3 regions of the Clostridium cochlearium genome follow, and region 1 is predicted to be linked to each of the others. Evidence: riboswitches for the same ligand, from Rfam matches in the RefSeq annotation. Region 1 holds a riboswitch; each other region holds the start of a gene.
The links. A riboswitch is a leader RNA that binds a small molecule or an ion and turns the genes downstream of it on or off. The one in region 1 is predicted to bind cobalamin.
Positions count from the first base shown of each region.

Region 1 (7,000 bases):
GAAAGTAAAACAAATTTTAGAAGAGATAAAAAAAGAAGAGTATTGGGATCAAATGTAGTAGGAATCCCTGCTTCAAAATGGATTGGATGCAATAAATGCAAAAAAAGGTTAGATGAAAAAGAAGATCAATTTCCATATGTAGACTCAGAACAATTAAAGAATACAGCCTATTTAATATCAAATTTTTTAACTAATTTTAATATGGATACTTATAATAAAATAGTAAATGGAGATAAAATATATTCTAGTAACAAAAAAGTAGATAAAATAGGAGAAGTTAATGGATTTAAATTAAATAAAATAAATGCTTATCCAATAAAAAGTGGCTATGATAGTGTAACAGAATATGAGTATATTAATAAAAATGATAAAAAGTATATTTTCACAGAGCAAATTAAAACATTTATTAATTTAGATGACTATGGTGAGTTTAAATCACTAGATAAAGATAATAATTGGCTTTATTCTATAAGTAAAGATTCAAAATATAATACTAAAGTTTTTTATTGTTTTGGAATACATTTTGGAGAAATAAAAGGTGATATTTCCATAGAGGAAGCAATGAATATATTAAAGGTTTATTCTAAGAAATATTTCTATTATTAATAAATAGTATAAGGACAGCATAATGATAATAACTTGAATGATGATCAACTATTAGATAAGTTAATTAGAGATAAAATATTTATTATTGAAGGAAAAAAATAAAATCTTATACCATCTAATGAAGAAGTTACAAATAGGGTAAACCTCCTTTACTATTTGCAGTAACAAATGTGTTTTACGATGATGGAATATTTGATATTTTTTTCAGTTCAATTACTCTGTTATTATTATTATCATAAATATAAAAGTTTTTATTCAATAGTGAAACTACCTGAATACTTTTTTCTCCATAACAAATAAATATATTATTTTTATATTTATGATATTTTCCTTTTTCAATTATACTATTATTAAATTTTATAAAAAATTCTTTTTCTGTAAAATTAAATTCGTATACATCAGGTAAATACTCTGTAGATTGATAAAAACCTTTAATATATTCTAAAGGTTTTTCTTTATTTAAATTATAAATACTAAATATTAATAATACAACTAATATAATATTTAGTATAAGTGAAAAAGATAATATAATTTTTTTATTTTGCTTCATTTTAAACACCTCATAGAAATCTTATAGATAATAATTTCATTAATACTCCATTTTAAAGATAATGTAAAACTAAGAAATGAAATTTAAATAGTTAATAAGTCTATTTACAAGCCTTTTAGCACCTGTTATTTTAACTTTATCATCATTATATGTGCTAATAAAAATTTTTTCCCCAAATAAAGAATCAATAAATCTTGGTTTTATTATAATAATATTATTTTCTTGTTTCATTTCCCATTTCATATCTTCTAGAGCAGTTTCTAAATGTGCTGTATTTATAATAGGTATAATTTTCTCTGTATCCATATATTGAAAAGCATTAATAACAGCCATTATTATAAATGACAAAATAAAATATTTCATAGAATTATAACTTAATTCATTGTTTATTAAAATCATTGATATTGATATTATTATTATTGCTATGGAATAAAGCAATAAAAACTTAAAAAAATGCTTAAAATAAGAATTAATTTTATTCATAGATATCTCCAATTTATAATGTGATGTTAAAAACCCATCCTTTCAGTTTTTATCAGATATTTCCTTTATATTATATCATGAGTTGTACAATTCAATGCTCTACCTGTTTAAATAGTATTTTATTATAGTTTGAGTATTAAGCTTTATGTCTGTTGACATTAAGTATACAGGATATTTAAAGCTTTTACTATCAACTTCATAGCATATTAAAAATCCATATATTATGTTATAATAAAAATATAGAATATTAAACTAATCTACTATCTTAGGGAGTGAAATTATTGGAACAATCGTTATATATGTTAACAACATTATTCATGACATTGTTAATTATGGGGTTTTTTGATAAAAAGAAAAAGGATAAGATTAAATAATATCTTTGTATTTTGATAGATTAAAATATATTCCAAATTCTAATGAAAAATTTTTAGGCAGATATATGGTTAATTTTTCAGATGATTATTTTAAAAAAGACGTTAAGTGTGCAACTATAATTATAAAATTTAACAATAAAAGTAATTCAATATTTTTAAGTTAATTCCACTATTCTATTTATTACAAGTATAAGGCAATAATATAAAACCTCAAAGTGCGTCTTTTGACAAATTTCGTTTACGTATTTATAATAAAATAAGTAAATAATTTAATAGTTTAATAGTTTAAATTTTAGGTGCCTTGTTAGGCTTAATATGGAAACAGGTGAAAATCCTGTACGGTCCCGCCGCTGTAATGGGGAGATTTTATAAAGTATACCACTTCACATAAGAGGGAAGGTTTATAGAATTGAAGAACCAAAGTCAGAAGACTTACCTGTAATTAGACACTAATAACTCTACGGTTGATAGGGGAGGTGTATTAAAGTTACTTTTATAGACAACTATAATATGTTTTTATATCAACTTCTCATATGTTATTGAGAAGTTTTTATTTTTTACGAATAATATAATATTTAAATTTAATTGTAGAATTTTAGTGTCAGAGCTAATCACTTATACATAATTTTATTTAATGAATTAGGAGGGAAAATATATGAAGAAAAATTTGAACTTTAAGAGAATAATGTCAGCTACTTGTATAGCTTTGGTTTTAGGAGCATCATTTACAGCATGCTCAAATACAGCTAAAGATACAGCAAATAAAGATGGAAAGGCTACAGAAGTAAAGGCTACAAAATTTACTCCTTTTGAAATTGAAACTTATAATACAGTTGTAAAATATACAAAAGTCCCTGAAAAGGTAGTTAGTTTTAATGCACATACAACAGAAAATTTATTTGCATTAGGCTTAGAAGATAAAATAATTGGAACAGCTTATAATAATGCAAAAATACTTCCACAATATGAGGAAAAACTTAAAAAAATACCTGTGTTGGCAGAAAAATATCCTTCAATGGAAGCTCTTCTTGGAGCAGGTCCTGATTTTGTATATGGTAGAAGTTCTGCTTTTGGGAAAAAGGGAGTAGGGACAGTTAAAGATTTTGTAGACAATAGTATAATGCCTTATGTTTCAAAGGCTACTTATACAGAAGGGGCTACAATAGAAGATACATATGAAGATTTCCGCAATCTAGGTAAAATTTTTAATGTAGAGGATAGAGCGGAAAAGATAGTTGAAAAGATGAAAAATCAAATTAGCGAAGTACAAAAAAAGACAAGTAAAGTAGATAAAAAGATTAAAGTTTTTGTGTATGATAGTGGAAATGATCAGGCCTATACAGCAGGAAAAAGTCTTCAAAGCAATATTATTGAACTTGCAGGTGGACAAAATATATTTGGTGATTTAAAAAAGACATGGGAAAAGGTTAGTTGGGAAGCAGTTGTAGAAAGAAATCCACAATGCATAATTATAAATGATTATGGCAAAGTGTCAGCAGAAGATAAAATCAAATTCTTAAAAAGCAACAAAGCATTAAAAGATATAGATGCAATAAAGAATAACAGATTTGTAATTTTACCATTACCAAGTGTATTTACTGGAATTAGAAATGGAGATGCAGTAGAGAATTTAGCAAAGGAACTTTATCCTGATTTATTTAGATAGGTTGGTGAAATAATTGAAGACTATCTTCAAAGAAAACACATCTTTTCTTTTTATAATTTTGTTTGTAATTATGATTTTATCAATGGTGGTAGCTGTTGGAATTGGTCCTGTGTCTATTGATTTTATGGATGTTTGGAAAATAATATTATACAAGCTAGGTTTTAATATAGATGGGGTTGCACAAATAAGTAGCAATATTCAACGAATAGTATGGTATTTAAGGCTCCCAAGAGTTATATTAAGTGCAGTTGTAGGAAGTGGTCTTGCAATAGCTGGAGTAAGTATGCAGGCTTTTACAAAGAATCCATTATCCGATCCATATATACTTGGAATATCATCAGGAGCATCTGCAGGGGCAGTGGCAGCAGCCCTTATAGGCATATTTAATATTTTTGGGATTTTTGCTATGCCAATAGGAGCTTTTATAGGTTCGTTAATATCTATAATTGTTGTATATTCTCTATCAAGAACCAAAGAAGGAATATTACCTATTAGACTAGTTCTTACTGGACTAGCAGTGTCTTCAATTTTTTCCGCATTTACAAATTACCTTATATATAGTTCCAAAGATGAAAGTGGAATTAGAAATGCAGTATTTTGGATGATGGGCGGACTTTCAGGTACTAAATGGATATATATTCCCATACCTTTAGCAGTACTTATAGTATCAATTCTAGTATTATTTTGTTTAAGTAATGCGTTAAACACCATGCTAATTGGTGAGCAAACAGCTATAGTATTAGGAATGAATATAAAGCTTATAAGAACTATAGTAGTTTTGGTTTGTGCATTACTTACAGGAACTTTGGTTGCCATAAGCGGATCAATAGGTTTTGTAGGATTAATAGTGCCACATATATCAAGGAATTTTGTAGGCTCAGATCATAGAAAAGTTCTTCCCATTTCTGCGCTTTTAGGGGCATTATTGATAATTTGGGCAGATGTTGCAGCTAGAATGGTGGTTGCCCCTCAGGAACTACCTATAGGAATAGTTACTGCACTTACTGGAGGACCATTTTTTATATGGTTACTTAAACGAAATAGATATTCTTTTGGAGAGTGAATAATATGTACCTAGAAATAGAGAATCTTGACTATGAGATAGAAAATAAAAAAATATGTGATAAAATAAAACTTCAGGTTAACAAAGGAGAGTTTGTAGGTATAATAGGACCTAATGGAAGTGGTAAGTCTACACTTTTAAAGAATATATATAAAGTGCTAAAACCTAAAGGTGGTACCATTTATTTGAATAGTAAAGATTTAATTAAAAGTTCCAATAGAGAAGCGGCTGAAGAGATGTCTATAGTGGCACAAGAAAACAATGTAGGATTTGATTTCAGTGTAAAGGAGATAGTTTTAATGGGTCGATACCCATCCAAAAAGCTTTTTGAAGGAAGTAATAGCCAAGACATACAAATAGTAAGAGACTCATTAGAAAAAGTAGGAATGGAAAGTATGGAGAAAAAAAGTTTTTCAAAACTATCAGGTGGAGAGAAACAAAGAATATTAATAGCTAGAGCAATAGCACAGGACACGGAATTTATGATACTTGATGAGCCTACTAATCATTTGGATATAGGTTGCCAGATAAAAATACTTAAATTGCTTAGAACCTTAAAAAAGACAATTTTAATATCTTTACATGATTTAAACATGGCAGCAGAATATTGCGATAGAATATATGCAATAAAAGATGGAAAAATTGTGGACAGTGGAACTCCAAAACAAGTTTTAAAGCCTGAGCTTATTAAAGAATTGTATAAAGTAGATGCTTATATACAAACAGATCCAAACACTGAAAAAGTAAAAATTAATTATATACTATCTTAAAATATAATTTAGAAATATAAAAGTTAATACTATTAAACAGTCTGCTATAAGGACATTTTTTTACTTCTTTTTTTATGAAATAAAATAGAACTACCTAAAAACAAGCAACATAGAAATACAATAAAAAACATATTATTAAAATTAGTTGCTAGGTTAACAAGTACTGATGTAAATATCCAGTATAAAAATCTTATAAGTAATTGTGTTAATATAAACTTTATATTAATGTTCATTGTTAATATCAATTAGGATTCTTGCAAAATATTGAGTAAACTTATTTTTACACATTTAAAATTCCCCCTAAAGTAAAAATATTTACTATATATGCATTCTTCTATGAATGTTCTAAAAATCCTTTTATAATTTTAAATTATAAAAGGAAAATATACTTGGAGGAGATTGTTTTGAGACATATATTTAAAGTACAATTTTTAATTAGCATTATTATATTAAGTTTAAGTATTTTAATTATATCTAAGTATTTTAATAATGAGTAAATATCATATAGTATTTGCACCTAAATATAGAAGAAAAGAAATATATAGAGATAAGAAAAAAGAAATAGGAAAAATACTTAGGATGTTATGTGAAGGAATGGTGTAGAAATCATAGAAGCAAATGCATGTAAAGACCATATTCATATGCTTGTATCAATACCACCGAAAATGAGTGTTTCAGGATTTGTAGGTTTTTTAAAGGGAAAAAGTAGCTTAATGATATTTGAAAAATTTGCAAATTTAAAGTATAAATACGGAAATAGGCATTTTTGGTGTAGAGGATATTATGTAGATACAGTATAGGGCTTAAGAAAATGGGGCTGTCCCGTTAGAATATTTTTTATGCTAATGCGACAGCCCCTTTTGGTATTACAAGGATATCTGGGAGATGTAAACCTCCATTACATTAAAAGTCATAATAGCTACTACTTTTATTTGGCATCAATAATTTGTTGTGCCATTTTAACTAATTCATCTTGTGATACATTAGAATCTATTGCTACAAAAGAATAGCTAATTCCATTTTCCATCCAATGTAAACCTTGAACTTGAGAAATTCCTTCCTTATTAGATCCATAGGTAAATACATATTTACCAGATAATTCATCTTGTTTATCTTGTTTTGTCATTTTGTAATCTGCTGGTACAACTTTGTTAGTATATGAATGATAATATAACTCTATACCGTTATAAGTATCAACAATAGTTGCTTTCTTTGGTTTTTCACCTAATCTTCCATTTTCCATATAAAGACCTAGGCTATCATTTCCTTTTTTATAAGTAAAATCAAGTGATTTTGTTTTCTCTAAAGAATTACCTTTTTCATCTAGTGCTTCATTATTTACAGTATGCCCACTTTTAAATGTATAGCCATTATCAAATTTCTTAACTAATTTAGGTTTAAATCCAAAGTCCTTTTTTACTTGCTCTATTGTAGGTATATCAGTGTAAGTTGGTATGATACTGCTATGTGAAGTTATAGAGAATATTT
Region 1 is NZ_LT906477.1:510,138-517,137, forward strand. It holds gene CKV72_RS02445 (tetratricopeptide repeat protein) at 1-58, shown strand, start outside; gene CKV72_RS02450 (hypothetical protein) at 43-606, shown strand; gene CKV72_RS02455 (hypothetical protein) at 782-1,156, opposite strand; gene CKV72_RS02460 (hypothetical protein) at 1,226-1,639, opposite strand; gene CKV72_RS12200 (hypothetical protein) at 2,019-2,177, shown strand; cobalamin riboswitch at 2,291-2,467, shown strand; gene CKV72_RS02465 (ABC transporter substrate-binding protein) at 2,669-3,679, shown strand; gene CKV72_RS02470 (FecCD family ABC transporter permease) at 3,750-4,742, shown strand; gene CKV72_RS02475 (ABC transporter ATP-binding protein) at 4,748-5,512, shown strand; partial or broken gene tnpA (IS200/IS605 family transposase) at 6,002-6,309, shown strand; gene CKV72_RS02485 (hypothetical protein) at 6,441-7,000, opposite strand, start outside.

Region 2 (7,000 bases), 700 kb from region 1:
ATCCTGCTCCAACTAACATAGTTAAAATAGTTCTAGGAAGTCGTATATCTACTATAGATTTTTCTACAGAGCTTATATTCATATTTATTTTAAATATATTTTCAACAAATACCTTTGCTACATTTAACGGCGAAATAAAAAATCTTCCTGAAAATAATGAAGTAAAAAAAGTAACTATTAGAAAAAATACAAGTAAGTAATACTTTATCTTATTATTACTCTGTTTCCATCTCATTTAAATCTCCTTTAATTCTATTTTTTATTTAATATATTTTTCATTTCCTCTTTTGATAGATCATAATTTAAAAAGTCCTTATAAAATTTTCTTATTTCATTCTCTATTTTATAATCATTGAATATATCAGGTTGCTGAATATTTCCCATCCATTTAAACATAAGATGACTTTCTGCACATGGAGCATCCCATCTATACATACCAATAGGTGTTTTATATACCTTTTTATTTTTTACTGCATCAATTTGGCTCCAATCTTGTCCCTTTATTTTGTTATTTATTAAATCATCTGGTTGTATATCTGAAAAATTACTTACATATATTATTTCTGGATTCCACTTTATTATTTGTTCCATGTTTACATTAACCCATTGCCCTGGTACATCTTTAGCAACATTTATACCACCAGTTTTATCAATCATAAAATTATTATATGATTTATTTCCAGCAACTTTTAATTGTTCATCTCTTAAATATAATACTTTAGGCTTTTTCTTATTCTTAAATAATTCTTGTTTAGATTCAAAGTACTTTAAATTTTCATTATGATATTCTATTAATTTATTTGCTCTATCTTCCTTTTTTAAAACTTGTCCAATTAGCTTAATTCCATTTTCCAAATCTTTTTGAGTTCCATATTTTAAAGCAATAGTTGGTATGCCAGCTTCTGTTAATTGTTTAATATTTTTTTCTTGATTATCCCATTGAATAAATAAATCCGGCTTTATTTTTAAAGCTTCTTCTATATTTACTGTAAAATTATTATCAATAAATTCAGTATTTACTTTTTCCATTTCAGGTGATAATACTTTTAACATACTTTTTTTATAAGCTTTCTTCGCTGATGGATTCATTCCAACTATTTTATCACCTGTACCATCTATAGCATAGACCATAGATGACCATGGTATAGGAACTACTGCAATTTTATTTACTTCATCAGATATAGTAACTTCTCTACCTATGGTATCAGTTACAATTTTTGTTTTAACCTCATCTTTTTTAGTAGATTGTTTTGATACACACGCAGTTAGACCTAATGTTAAAATTAACATAAATAAAACAATTTTTATTTTATTTGATTTCATTTTTATACATCCTTTCTTAAATTTATATAAGATAAATTAATTAATCATAAGATATTTGTAAAAATATTCAAATCCTTTTTCAGCAATATAATTATCTTCAACATTTATAAATTCTTTACCACTTAATGCTACATTAGTGTGTGGTATAAATGTAACCTTATTATCAACAAAACTATGATATAAAGGATCTGCTATTAACACACTAATATCAAGATTTTTTATATATTCTAATAACTCATATTCACTGTATACAAAATTAATATCTGAAAAAACATCTTGATCATATAATCTTTTTTCTTTTCTACTTGAAGATATTAGAGAAACTATTTTTATTTCTTTTATGCCAAAATCTTCGTTTAAACAATATTTTATGTATAAACTTTCTAGTGGTGTCCCTATTATTAATACCTTCTTATCTAAATAATTCTTTTTGTATATAAGTTTATTAGGCTTTAACTTCAATTTACTTTCTAATATTCCTAAAAACTTGTTGGTTCTACTAATACCTATAGGCATATCTAATATGTATGGAATATTAAACTTATTTTTCATATACTCTGCTAATTGAATTCCTTCTGCAGAAATAACAATATTCAAACTAGCGCAGGAAGCTTCTTTTAATTTTTCTATATTAGTTTCATTACACCATATTGATATTACTTCAACACCACAATTTTCAATAAGTTTTCTAATACTATTTAAAGTTGATATATTACCAACAATCAAAGGAGAATATCCTATTATATTTACAGAATTTAATATTTTTTTATAATTAAAAGATATAAACCTTTTACCAATTCTCAATAATGCTTCACTTATACCAAGTGAATAATTTTCAAAGCCTGTACTATTAAACACCGTTACAGGTACTTTTAACTTTTTTTCCAACACCTTACCTATTCCATTTAAATTACTACCTATAATAGTTGGTACAGGAGTATTTATAATATTTATATATTTTTTAGGATATTTTTTAAAAATACTTTCTATACTATAGATAAGATCTTCATCAAACCCCGATATTACATCATTTTGAGTTAAACTTGTATAAAATAAATTATCATTTTTAAATTCATCTAGAATATCTATTTCTAATATGGTTTTAATACACCCCTTAGGAGTTACTAATATATTTAAGCAATCTTTTAATTGAAATAAAATAGATATTATTCCTGAATAATCACTAGAGGGAGGAGGTATATATTGAAATAATTCCTTCATATAAATTTCACACTCCAAACTAAATATTTTAATATAAACTATCTACTATGCTTATCATCCTTTCTTTAGGACACATCATATTGTCTACTAATGGACCTCTTTTAAATAATTTTATATTTTTATTATGTTTTTTTTCTAAATATCTAATTACACTTTCAAAATTGTTTCCAAGTATAATATCTGAACACATAATAAGTACTATTAAATTTTTATAATTACTTCTGTTAAAAATTTCTTCTACAGCTTGTTCAAATAATTTTAAATGTTCTGCTGAAATTAATTGTATCTCAGATACTGGAAGCATATATAATTTATTATTATAATTCTTTTTTTTAGCTTGGAAATAAAATATCCTTATACATGATTTGGGACCAATAGCTAATACACAAGTATCTTGAAGTGATAAAGGCAAATTTACAAGATCACCATAGTCAAATTTTTTTATAGCTTTATGTAGCATATGTTTTTTTATTACATTCATATTAAAACCTTCTTTTTAATGCTATTTTGCAATTTCATTTAGTATAAAATCACTAAATTTCTCTAAAAGATTATCATCTAAAGTAATTGGTATATGATAATTGGTATTTTCCTTTATTTTTTTAGCTAACTGTATAAAAGTATAAGTTGAAGGTGAATTAGGTAAATTTTCCACAACCGTTTTTGCCATAAGTTCAGACAAAACTATGTCTTTTGAATATGGAATAGTATCTAAAATTAATGTATCACAATATCTACCAAACCTTTCTATTATATTGTTATTAATAGAATTTGAACTTCTACAGTTATGTATAATACCCCCAAGTAAGGCTCCATCCATAGATGAAAAAGTATTAATACTTTTCATTATATTATTTGCTGCATATAAAGACATAAATTCAGAAGAAGTTACTATATAAACAGCATCAATAAGATTTTCTCTTATGGGGGTTGAAAATCCACCACAAACCACATCACCTAATACATCATAAATTATTACATCCCATTGTTTATCAAATATTTTAAAATCATTTAATTCTTCTATTACAGCCATTATCCCTCTTCCAGCACATCCCATACCTGGTTCTGGTCCACCAGCTTCAATACAATTTACATTTTTATACCCTTGAAATAGGAAATCATTTTCACATAAGTTTTCTTCCTTTTCCCTCATAATTTCTATTAATGTTGGAATCTTATATCCCATAAGATTCCTTGTGGAATCTCCTTTAGGATCACATCCTATATGTAAAACTTTCATTCCTAATGTAGCAAAAGCTGCTGAAAGATTGGACGCTATAGTAGATTTTCCAATGCCTCCTTTCCCATACAAAGCTATCTTTAAACACTTTTTAGTCACTATTTCACCACCTTTTATAATATTAAACAATAAAAAAACTTTAACCACAAAAAATGATTAAAGTTTAACATCAAAATTAATGCCTTCACTCATTATTCCGTGAGTTATCATGTGGCTAAAAATAAGTAAGATATCCTGGCTTAGCTTCATAACTTTTTACAGTCTTCCCAGACATATGTCCAGTGACATCTTTGTAAAAAGCTTCACCTTACAGTGGCGGACCCGCTTCGGATTTACACCGAAATTCCCTTAATCTTATTTTTAATATTCAATTTTACAATTAACTTAGTCAATTATAACATAGTATCATATTTTTATCAATAAAGAAGAAGTTCAGCAAAATTCAATATTCATATAAAAAAGTATAAATTTATTAAATTGAATGCTATTATTCTTTATATTTACCTGCCTTTAACCGTTTTTATTTCTCCTCTTCCGATTAACAGTTACCTTTTCACCTTTTCTAAGCTTTGCCCTCATGTCATTAATAATCTTATCCATTTTTTCTAATTCTTTTAATATGCTTTTTTCTTCATGATCTGTTTCAATTACCTTATAAATTCCTCCATTTTTTATGACAATCCTTTTATCAGCCATAAGTGCTAAGGTTGGATCGTGGGTGGCCATTAAAACTATTTTCTCTTCATTAACAAGAAGATTTAAAGCTCTTTTTCTATCTATGCCTGCATTTTCTATTTCATCAATTAATACAATAGGAGAAGTGCTTAATATTGCAGTATCCGCTATCATTAATGCCCTTGATTGTCCTCCACTTAATCCTGTTATAGGACTATCTAGGCAAAACTTTTCACCTGCTAATTCATTTGCAGCTTCTATTATCTTTTGTATAATTTCTTCTTCATTATCAATCATTCTACTTTTTGCATGCAACTGTAAAAATTCCTTTACAGTTAAATCCATGACAAAGTTCATATTTTGTGATAATTGAGCCACCAATTTATTGCTTGTAGAAAATCTAAGACTTTTATTCGGTAGTTCATCATTAACTAAAATTACTCTATTAGTAGGTGTATCTCTATTAGCAGCCCATTCTATATCAGCCAATAATCTACTTTTACCTGAGCCCGTTGGTCCTACTATAGATACTATTTCACTTTTACAAATGGTTAATTTATCAAAATTCTCTTTATTCCCATGCTTATCTTTTCCCGCTATTATGGTTATAGAATCCACTTTATCCTTTTCTAATCCTAAAAACATAATCATTTGATTTATATAAACTTCTAAATCCACTTTAATCTTTTCTATATCTATTGCCCACTCCTCAATTTCCTCTTCTGTAAAATGATTTAAATACTCTTCAAATGTAGATTCTTCATATTCTTTTACATCTAATTTATTATTTTCAAAGAAAGACAATATAAAAGGATATTTCTTCTCTAAATCTTTTATTTTTTTTGTTTCCAATTCCTTTATTTTAATCATTGTTATCACCTATATTCATCTTTCGCACATTTCCCATTTGATATTCTTCTCCTATCCTTGTTTCTCCTAAACAATATGAGCATAGTGCAGAAGGCATTGGAAACTTTAATTCTCGTCCATTTACTGTTTCAATACTTAAATTTTCATCATACACAAGGGTGCTAAGTTCAAATGCTCCTTGTCCTGTCAATCCATTAACAAAAATAATTACCGCTTGAGGATTTACTGATTGCACTCTTGAGGCAAAAACTTCTCTTTCCGCTTGAGAAACAATATCTCCTTTTGTTATTACAATAATATCTGCAGTTTTTAGCATAGGCCCTATTTTTTTAGGTGTGTTTATACCACTTAAATTATCTATTACACATATTGCCTTAATGCCTTTTAAATATGGAGAACATCTATTACACAATCCTGCACTTTCTGTTATAAGTAAGTCTAAATTTTCCTTTACTCCCCAGGTTACAACTTCTTCTATATTACTTGCAAAATAATGATCTGGACATAACGATGCTGATAATCCCTTTTTAACTGGAACATCTGCTTTTTTATATAAAATATCATCATCTGTATACAAGCAGTCAAATTTAACTACTCCTACAGTTAACCCTCTATTTTTAATAGCCTCTATAGTTTTTAATATTACAGAAGTTTTTCCTGAAGAAGGAGGACCTGATACAGTTACTAAATTCATAAACTCTCATCTCCTTTTACAGAACTATTAAATATATCTTCACATTTTTTTATTAAACTACTTATATCATTTTCCTTTATATAATCCCAACCAATCCACATATATTTATTGTCTTTTGCAATCATATTATCTACATTTGGATTTACACTTGGAAATTTACCATTATGAGCTAATATCTCTCCCACTTCCTTTGAAGCAAAAAAGTCTACAAGTGGTTTTAATTCTTCTTTTTTCTCTTTTTTACTTAACATAAATATAGGACTTATAATGGCTCCATCTTTAGGCCATACCGCAACCATAGGACCTTCTTGTTTTATCATTTTTGTAAAGAAATATGGCATAATTGTAACAGCTGGTTTATCATATTTTTTTATATGAGACTTCACCATTTCTGATGGATGCATACTCTTTTTCAAACTCTTTCCTAAGCTTTTTAGCCCTTCTTCTCCATAATTTTTGTAAATATTCAATAAAATAGCATTAAATAAATCAAAATCCCCTATAGGTAAACTTACACTGTTTTTAAACTCTTCTTTTAATATATCTTCCCAACTTGTTGGCATTTTTCTTCCATTTAACTCTTCTGTATTTACTAAAAACACAGCAGGTACAACGCCTATCATTGAATATTGTTTATTAGGATCTTCTAATTTTATATATTCATTATGAAAGTCTTCATTGTATTGTTTAAAATCTGTTATGTCTTCAAAAATATTCTCTGATTTATATTTACCAAATAATTTTTTATCAAAAAATAAATCAAAACCTGCAGATATAAATAAATCTGGCAATACTTCTTTATTTTGTTTTTTAAAATCCTCCATCAACCAATCAATTCCCATGGAGGCTGTCTTTAACTCATAATCCACATTAAAAGTAAAATCTTTATTAGAAAGCCAGTTTTCAAAGGCTTCTGTTAAAGGCACTCTAACTGGACAAGGCAGTACCCCAGCAATTTTTACATTGTGTTTTTTATC
Region 2 is NZ_LT906477.1:1,207,687-1,214,686, forward strand. It holds gene CKV72_RS05850 (FecCD family ABC transporter permease) at 1-235, opposite strand, end outside; gene CKV72_RS05855 (ABC transporter substrate-binding protein) at 253-1,323, opposite strand; gene CKV72_RS05860 (nitrogenase component 1) at 1,360-2,544, opposite strand; gene CKV72_RS05865 (hypothetical protein) at 2,573-3,025, opposite strand; gene CKV72_RS05870 (nucleotide-binding protein) at 3,047-3,883, opposite strand; cobalamin riboswitch at 3,992-4,156, opposite strand; gene CKV72_RS05875 (ATP-binding cassette domain-containing protein) at 4,295-5,329, opposite strand; gene CKV72_RS05880 (GTP-binding protein) at 5,322-6,023, opposite strand; gene CKV72_RS05885 (ABC transporter substrate-binding protein) at 6,020-7,000, opposite strand, start outside.
Region 2: another riboswitch for cobalamin. It lies ahead of CKV72_RS05870 (nucleotide-binding protein); the one in region 1 lies ahead of CKV72_RS02465 (ABC transporter substrate-binding protein).

Region 3 (7,000 bases), 110 kb from region 1:
GTTCTGTTCCAGATGGTCTAACTGCATACCAAGATCCATCTTCTAATATAAATTTAAGTACATTGGATTTAGGAAATTCTATTGGCTTTTCTTCACCGCTTATAAGATTAATTTCTTTTCCTTCATTTATATCTATATATTTTACAAGTTTCACATCCCCTATAACTTTAGGAAATTCTTTTCTATATACATCCATCATTCTTCCTATTCTCTTTTGTCCTTCTACACCTTCTAATATAAGTGATATTAATTTTTCTCTATAATATCCAAACTCTTTATATATTTCATTTAATACATCTATTAAAGTTTTTCCTTGTGTTTTATAATAAGCTGCCGCTTCACATAAAAACATTGCTGCAATAACTGCGTCCTTATCTTTAACAAAATCTCCAGCGGTATATCCTATACTTTCTTCATATCCAAAAATAAAATTATATCCTTTTTTATTCATTTCCATTTCTTTACCACAGATATTTTTAAATCCTGTAAGAGATTCAAAGGTTGTAACTCCATACTTTTCCCCTATAACCTTTCCCATATCACCAGTAACTACTGATTTTATTATCATTGGTTTTTCAGGTAAAGTTCCTTTTTCCACTTTACTTTCTACAAGATACTTAATTAAAACAGCTCCTGTTTGATTGCCATTTAATGCTGTGAATTCCCCTTCTTTATTTCTAGCCATTACTGCCAATCTATCACAATCAGGATCTGTTGCTAATAATAAATCTGCTCCTTCTTTTTCCCCTAGTCTTTTAGCATATTCAAAAGCCTTTATATCCTCTGGGTTCGGATATCCTACCGTAGTAAAATCTGGATCTGGATTTTCCTGTTCTGGTACTACTACTACATTAGTAAATCCTCTTTCTTTTAAAACTCTTCTTACTGGAATGTTTCCTGTTCCATTTAATGGCGTATACACTATTTTAATATTCTTATCTATGTCATCCCTTATAGACAAGGATTTAACTTTTTCTATATATTCATCATCTATTTCTTTACCTATGATATTTAAAAGTCCTTTTTCTAAAGCTTCTTCTTCAGATATAAACTTTATTTCTTTAAAATCTTTAATATTGTTTATCTCTTCTGTTATAGGTATTGCTATTTTATCTAGTATTTGTGCTCCATCCTCCCAATATACTTTATATCCATTGTAATCCTTAGGATTATGACTAGCAGTTACCACTATGCCTGATATTGTGTTTAATTTCCTTACAGTATAAGATAGTTCTGGAGTTGGTCTTAAATCTTCAAATAAATATGCTTTAATACCATTTGCAGCTAAAACCAACGCTGCAGTTTTTGCAAAAACATCTGAATAATGTCTACAATCATATGCTATAGCTACTCCTCTATCCATTGCCTCTTTACCTTGTTTTATTATAAACTTTGCAAGGCCTTGAGTTACTTTAGCTATTATATATTTATTCATTCTATTTGTGCCTGCTGCAATTTTCCCTCTAAGTCCAGCTGTTCCAAACTCTAAATTTTTATAAAATCTATCTTCTATTTCTTTAGGATTATCCTCTATACTCCTTAATTCTTCTCTTGTAGCATTATCAAAATAATCATTATTTAACCATTCATTATAAACTTTCATATAATCCATAAATGTCTCTCCTCTCTTTTGTTCTATACTCATATTTTATCAGATTTTTATATATTTTATTAGTATATTCTATAATTATTTCCTATAAATAGATATAAAAAACCTTAAGCTTTTACATTTTATAAAAGCTTAAGGTTTTTACAATGTATTTATAATTTATAAATGAAAATTTTTAAAAATTGGACAGGCTAGATTCTAATCTCATCTTTTATATTAGGTCTATCTTTCAAAGTTACTTTTATAACAACGGTATCTGATCCTAATTTTGTAAATTTATTAATAATATTTTCATCCATTTTGCCTAACTCCTCATTATTTACTGTAAATACTAAATTATCCACAGGTATTTGTTGACCTAATTCATCTTGTACCTCAAATTGTATTTCATCTCCGGGTTCAATTCCTTCTAAGTTATTCACTATTCTTATAGAGCTTATTCCTATATTTTCACTTTGTATTTTATTTATTATGTCTCTAATTTCTTTTAAAGATAGTATATTATTTTCATTTAAATTTTCTTCTGAATTTACTTCTATCGTATCATCTTTTTTATTAGTTTTTGCAAATACTGTTCCCATTTCTAATATACCAACATCTCCAATAGTCAAAAGCATTAACACTACAACCAACACACAGATAAAATTTTTGTACTGTCTTTTTTTATACATATTTTAATCCCCTCTTTAATTGAAATAATTTGTCTTTACATATATTCTTTTAATCAGTATAAGACTTATCTCAACCCCCTTTATAAAATTAATATTTTTATAATAAAAAAACCTTATATCCCACAAAATTCCATGAGAGTATAAGGTATTATACTAATCCTTAAAACTTAATATAATTTTCAATACCCAACTTTCTCCGGAAGTTGTATATTCACACTACTATAAAGCAGGTCTCCTGACTTATGATTCATCATTTATTTCCGCCTTCTCAAGAATATCTCAATGGCTTATGGAATAAACTCACCAATTACAGTGGCCGGACCGTGGAGGATTTTCACCTCCTTCCCTTTTAATTCTTTTTTACAAGAAACTTTATAAACAAATATTTAATTTTTAATAGTTTATTAATATTTACCATTTATTTTATCAATTTATTAATTTCATATACATTATAACATATTTTTATAAAAATTACACCTGGTATTGTTAATAATTATAAATAAAATATTAATATGTTTATTTATAATATATATAATTATCATATTTTTATTATTTAAGCTATTTTTTATTATTTTGTTATTTTACTGTTGACATATTAATTTTGAGATGATATACTTTATTCATAAGTTAATAACAAATGAAATTTAGGTGCTCATTTTGTTGTATATAATGGGTGAAAAGGGAATGTGGTTAAATTCCACAGCAGCCCCCGCTACTGTAATAGATGACGAGCCTTTAATAACCACTTCTAAAAAGAAGGAAGGTAAAGGTTAGAATGATTCTTAAGCCAGGAGACCTGCCTAAATTATTAAAAACCTCTTTCGGTGGGAAAGTTGTGGTAGTTTTGTGTGCTATAAGATTATTAATTTCAAAATAATTATCTTATTGTGATAAAAAGCAACCTTTTCCATGGGTTGCTTTTTTTAATAATTTAATATTGCAAATCTCAACTCTTTTCTTACTGTTAAATGATGAGTAATATTCCAAGCACTATAGTCTTTTAATATCGTAAGAATAAGAGTCAATTTTGAAAAATAAGCTGTATGCAATAAAAATAGTTTTAAATAGAAACCGCCTTTCTATTATTTATTATTCTACAGCTTATTTTTTTATTGTATTTTTAAAACATAAGTATAATATATTATATTTATTATTTGAAAAAATACCAATATGGCTACAAATAAATTTAATAAATTATTTTTATACATTTTATTTTTTACTAATATATAAAAATATGGTATGGAAATTATAATACTAATAGCTAATAGTATTATTCTATAAATAGAACCCACTTCAAAGCTTCTACTTATAATCGTTATTACAGTAACTAATATGAATAACACATTTAAAATTGATTGATTATTTTTCATAGTAGACTCCTTTTATAACTATTTTAAAAAGCCTTTTAATATAGTATCTTCAGCTTCTTTTTCAGTAAGTCCTAAGGACATTAATTTTATAAGTTGATCATTTGCAATTTTCCCAATAGCTGCTTCATGTATAAGCTCTGCTTCATTGTGCTTTGCCGCTATAGCAGGAATTGATTCAACTTTAGAATTTCCCATTATAATAGAGTCACATTGTACATGGGCTCTACATTTATTTTTACCTACAACATTAAAATTAAATTTTTGATTTGAATCATCTTTTGCTACAGAACGTGAAATTACCTGTGCTGTTGAATCTTCTCCTTTTAATTCTATTTGTATATCAGATTTTGCCTTCTGCTTTCCTTCTGTCATCATTCTTTCTGTAATAACTAAACTAGCTTCCTTTTGTAAATAGATTTCTGTTTCTCTTTCCGTATCATCTACTCCCTTAATTTGTATTATTTCCATTTCAACCTTTCCACCTTCTTCTACATGAAGAATGGTTTTTGAATTGAAAACTTTTTTTCCCTTTCCCTCTCCTTCTGCGTAATGTTTTTCACTATACTTTAATTTTGCACCTTTTCTTACAAAAAATTCATGAACTCCATCATGCTGCGTTTTTGAATGTCCTGGATTATGTATTCCACATCCTGCAACTACCTCAACTTCTGAATTTTCACCTATTTCAAAAGTATTATATACCTTATCACTAAGGCCTTCTTGAGTTAAAATAACTGGTATATGTACACTTTCTCCTTTAGTGCCAGGTTTTACAATAACATCTATTCCGCTTTTATCTTCCTTATTTTTTATATGTATATTGTTAGAAATACTTCTTTCTAATTTTTCTCCATCTTTTCTTATATTATGTGCTCCAGAAAATATATCTTTAACATTATCTATGACATTTAATATTCTCTCTTCTACTGATCCTAACATATTAATTTCTCCTTTCACAGACAGCATTACAGCCACATTCTACCCCAAAAGTTACTTTAGATAGTATTTCATCTTTTGAAGTTTTCTTTTCTATTTTACCTTCGGATATTATAATCACTTCATCTGCTAATTGAATTATTCTCTCTTGATGAGAAATTATAACTAGAGTTAATTTTTTTTCTCGATTAAGATTTTTAAAAGTTTCCACTAGTTTTTGAAAACTCCATAAATCAATTCCCGCTTCCGGTTCATCAAAAACTGCTAACTTTAAATCTCTAACTAGAATTGTAGCTATTTCTATTCTCTTTAACTCTCCTCCAGAAAGACTATTATTTATTTCTCTATTTAAATAATCCTGTGGACAAAGTCCTACATCTAAAAGAACTTTACAAAGATCTAAGTCTTTTTTCTCATCTGCTTTTGCAGCTATTTCTAAAAGTTCTTTTACCTTTATGCCTTTAAATCGTGCTGGTTGTTGAAAAGCATATCCTATTCCTAACTTTGCTCTTTCATTTATATCTAAATTAGTTATATTTTCTCCATTAAAAATTATTTTACCTGATGAAGGTTTTCTTATACCCATAAGTAACTTTGAAAGAGTAGTTTTACCACCTCCATTAGGACCTGTTATTACATAAATTTTACCCTCTTCAATGTTTAGGTTTATATTGTCTAATATTGTAATTTCTTCTCCATTTTCTTCTACCTTTAAACCTACATTTTGAATATCTAACATACTCTCTATCCCTTCTTATTAAAATTATTGCAATCAATTAAAATTTTAACATATTTGCCTTATTAAAAAAAGATTAAAAGCATATATAAGATAAAACATTAAAAATTCTATCCTAATATATGCTTTTTATATTAGTTATTTTGACTTATTATGCCAAATTCAAAACCTTGACCTTTAAGATATTCTATTAACTCTGGTAAGGATTCTACTGTAGTTTTTTTAGTGGCTGAGTCATGCATTAGTATTACTAAATGATTGTGATTTACCATGTCCCTTTTCACATTATTTAACAACTCTTCTTTAGGTACATTTAATCTTCTTGCATCGCCATTTTCTATATTCCAATCTATATGTTTAAAACCGGCATTTAAAAGTTCATTTTCATAACTTTTATGATTAAAAGATCCCCCCGGAAATCTTACTAAATTAGTTTTAAAATCTTGTCCCAAAACTGACTTAATAGCATTATCACACTTTTTTACATCTTGTACAAAGCCTTGTGGAGTATAATTGCCAAAATACTTTATATTATGACTATAAGTGTGATTACCTATAGCATGTCCTTCTTCCACTTCTCTTTTTAAGTACTCAGGATTTGATTCTACAGAAGTCCCTAGTACAAAAAAAGTAGCTTTTACATTATATTTTTTTAATATATCTAATATTTGTGGAGTATACATGCTTGGACCATCATCAAATGTTAAAAACGCAATTTTCTTTTTATCTGCATTACCCCATATTTCATCAACAGTCATAACAATAGTATTATTTTTATCTCTTTTAAGACCATCTTGTCCAACTAAAAGACCCTTGTCCTCTTTTTTATCATTATCGGTTTTATCCTCTTCTGCATTATCTTTTATTTCTTTATTTTTCTCATTTTCTTGAAGTTTTTCATCATCATTTTTCTCTTTATTTTCTATAATTTCTTGTTGTTTTTCATTATTGGATAAAACTTTTTTCTTATTAATAGAACTTTTAATCCATATGCCTCCTGCAAATACAATTAAAACAGCAAGCAGAAATATAGTTCGTCTTCTTCTTCTTTTTCTATTTTTCCTATTTCTTCTTTTATTTTCCGAGTACAAATTCATTCCATAATCTTTATCTTGCTTCATATTACATCACCCTTGCCTTTAATACTTTTTCATAACCTACTATTATTCTACTACATTCTATACTAAAAAAAATTACAAATCTATAACAAAAACTTTAATTAATGAATAATTATTAAATAACTTTTTTATATTTTAATTTTCTATACCTTTTCTACATTTAACACCTTTATAATAATAGTGTTTTATTTCTGCCATCTCTGTAACTAAATCTGCTCTATCTATTATTTCTTGTGGTGCATATCTTCCTGTTAAAATAATTTCTGTTTTTTCAGGTTTTTTATCTAAAATTTTTATAACATCCTCTGGTGAAAATAAATTATAAAACAAGGCTATATTTACTTCATCTAAAATTACTACATCATATTCCTCAGAATTTATTACTTCTTCAATCCTTTTTAAGCCCTTGACTGCTCTGTTTATATCATCTTCAGTGGGGTCATTATATATGAAACAATTCTTTCCAAACCTTTCTATAACAAAATAGGGTAAATAGTTTATAGCATTTAATTCACTATATTTCATTCCCTTGACAAATTGCCCCATAAAAACTTTTTTTC
Region 3 is NZ_LT906477.1:623,258-630,257, reverse strand. It holds gene CKV72_RS03050 (phospho-sugar mutase) at 1-1,612, opposite strand, end outside; gene CKV72_RS03045 (hypothetical protein) at 1,801-2,280, opposite strand; cobalamin riboswitch at 2,489-2,670, opposite strand; cobalamin riboswitch at 2,910-3,098, shown strand; gene CKV72_RS03040 (hypothetical protein) at 3,390-3,650, opposite strand; gene CKV72_RS03035 (SufB/SufD family protein) at 3,669-4,589, opposite strand; gene CKV72_RS03030 (ABC transporter ATP-binding protein) at 4,591-5,325, opposite strand; gene CKV72_RS03025 (polysaccharide deacetylase family protein) at 5,457-6,443, opposite strand; gene cobO (cob(I)yrinic acid a,c-diamide adenosyltransferase) at 6,576-7,000, opposite strand, start outside.
Region 3: another riboswitch for cobalamin. It lies ahead of CKV72_RS03045 (hypothetical protein); the one in region 1 lies ahead of CKV72_RS02465 (ABC transporter substrate-binding protein).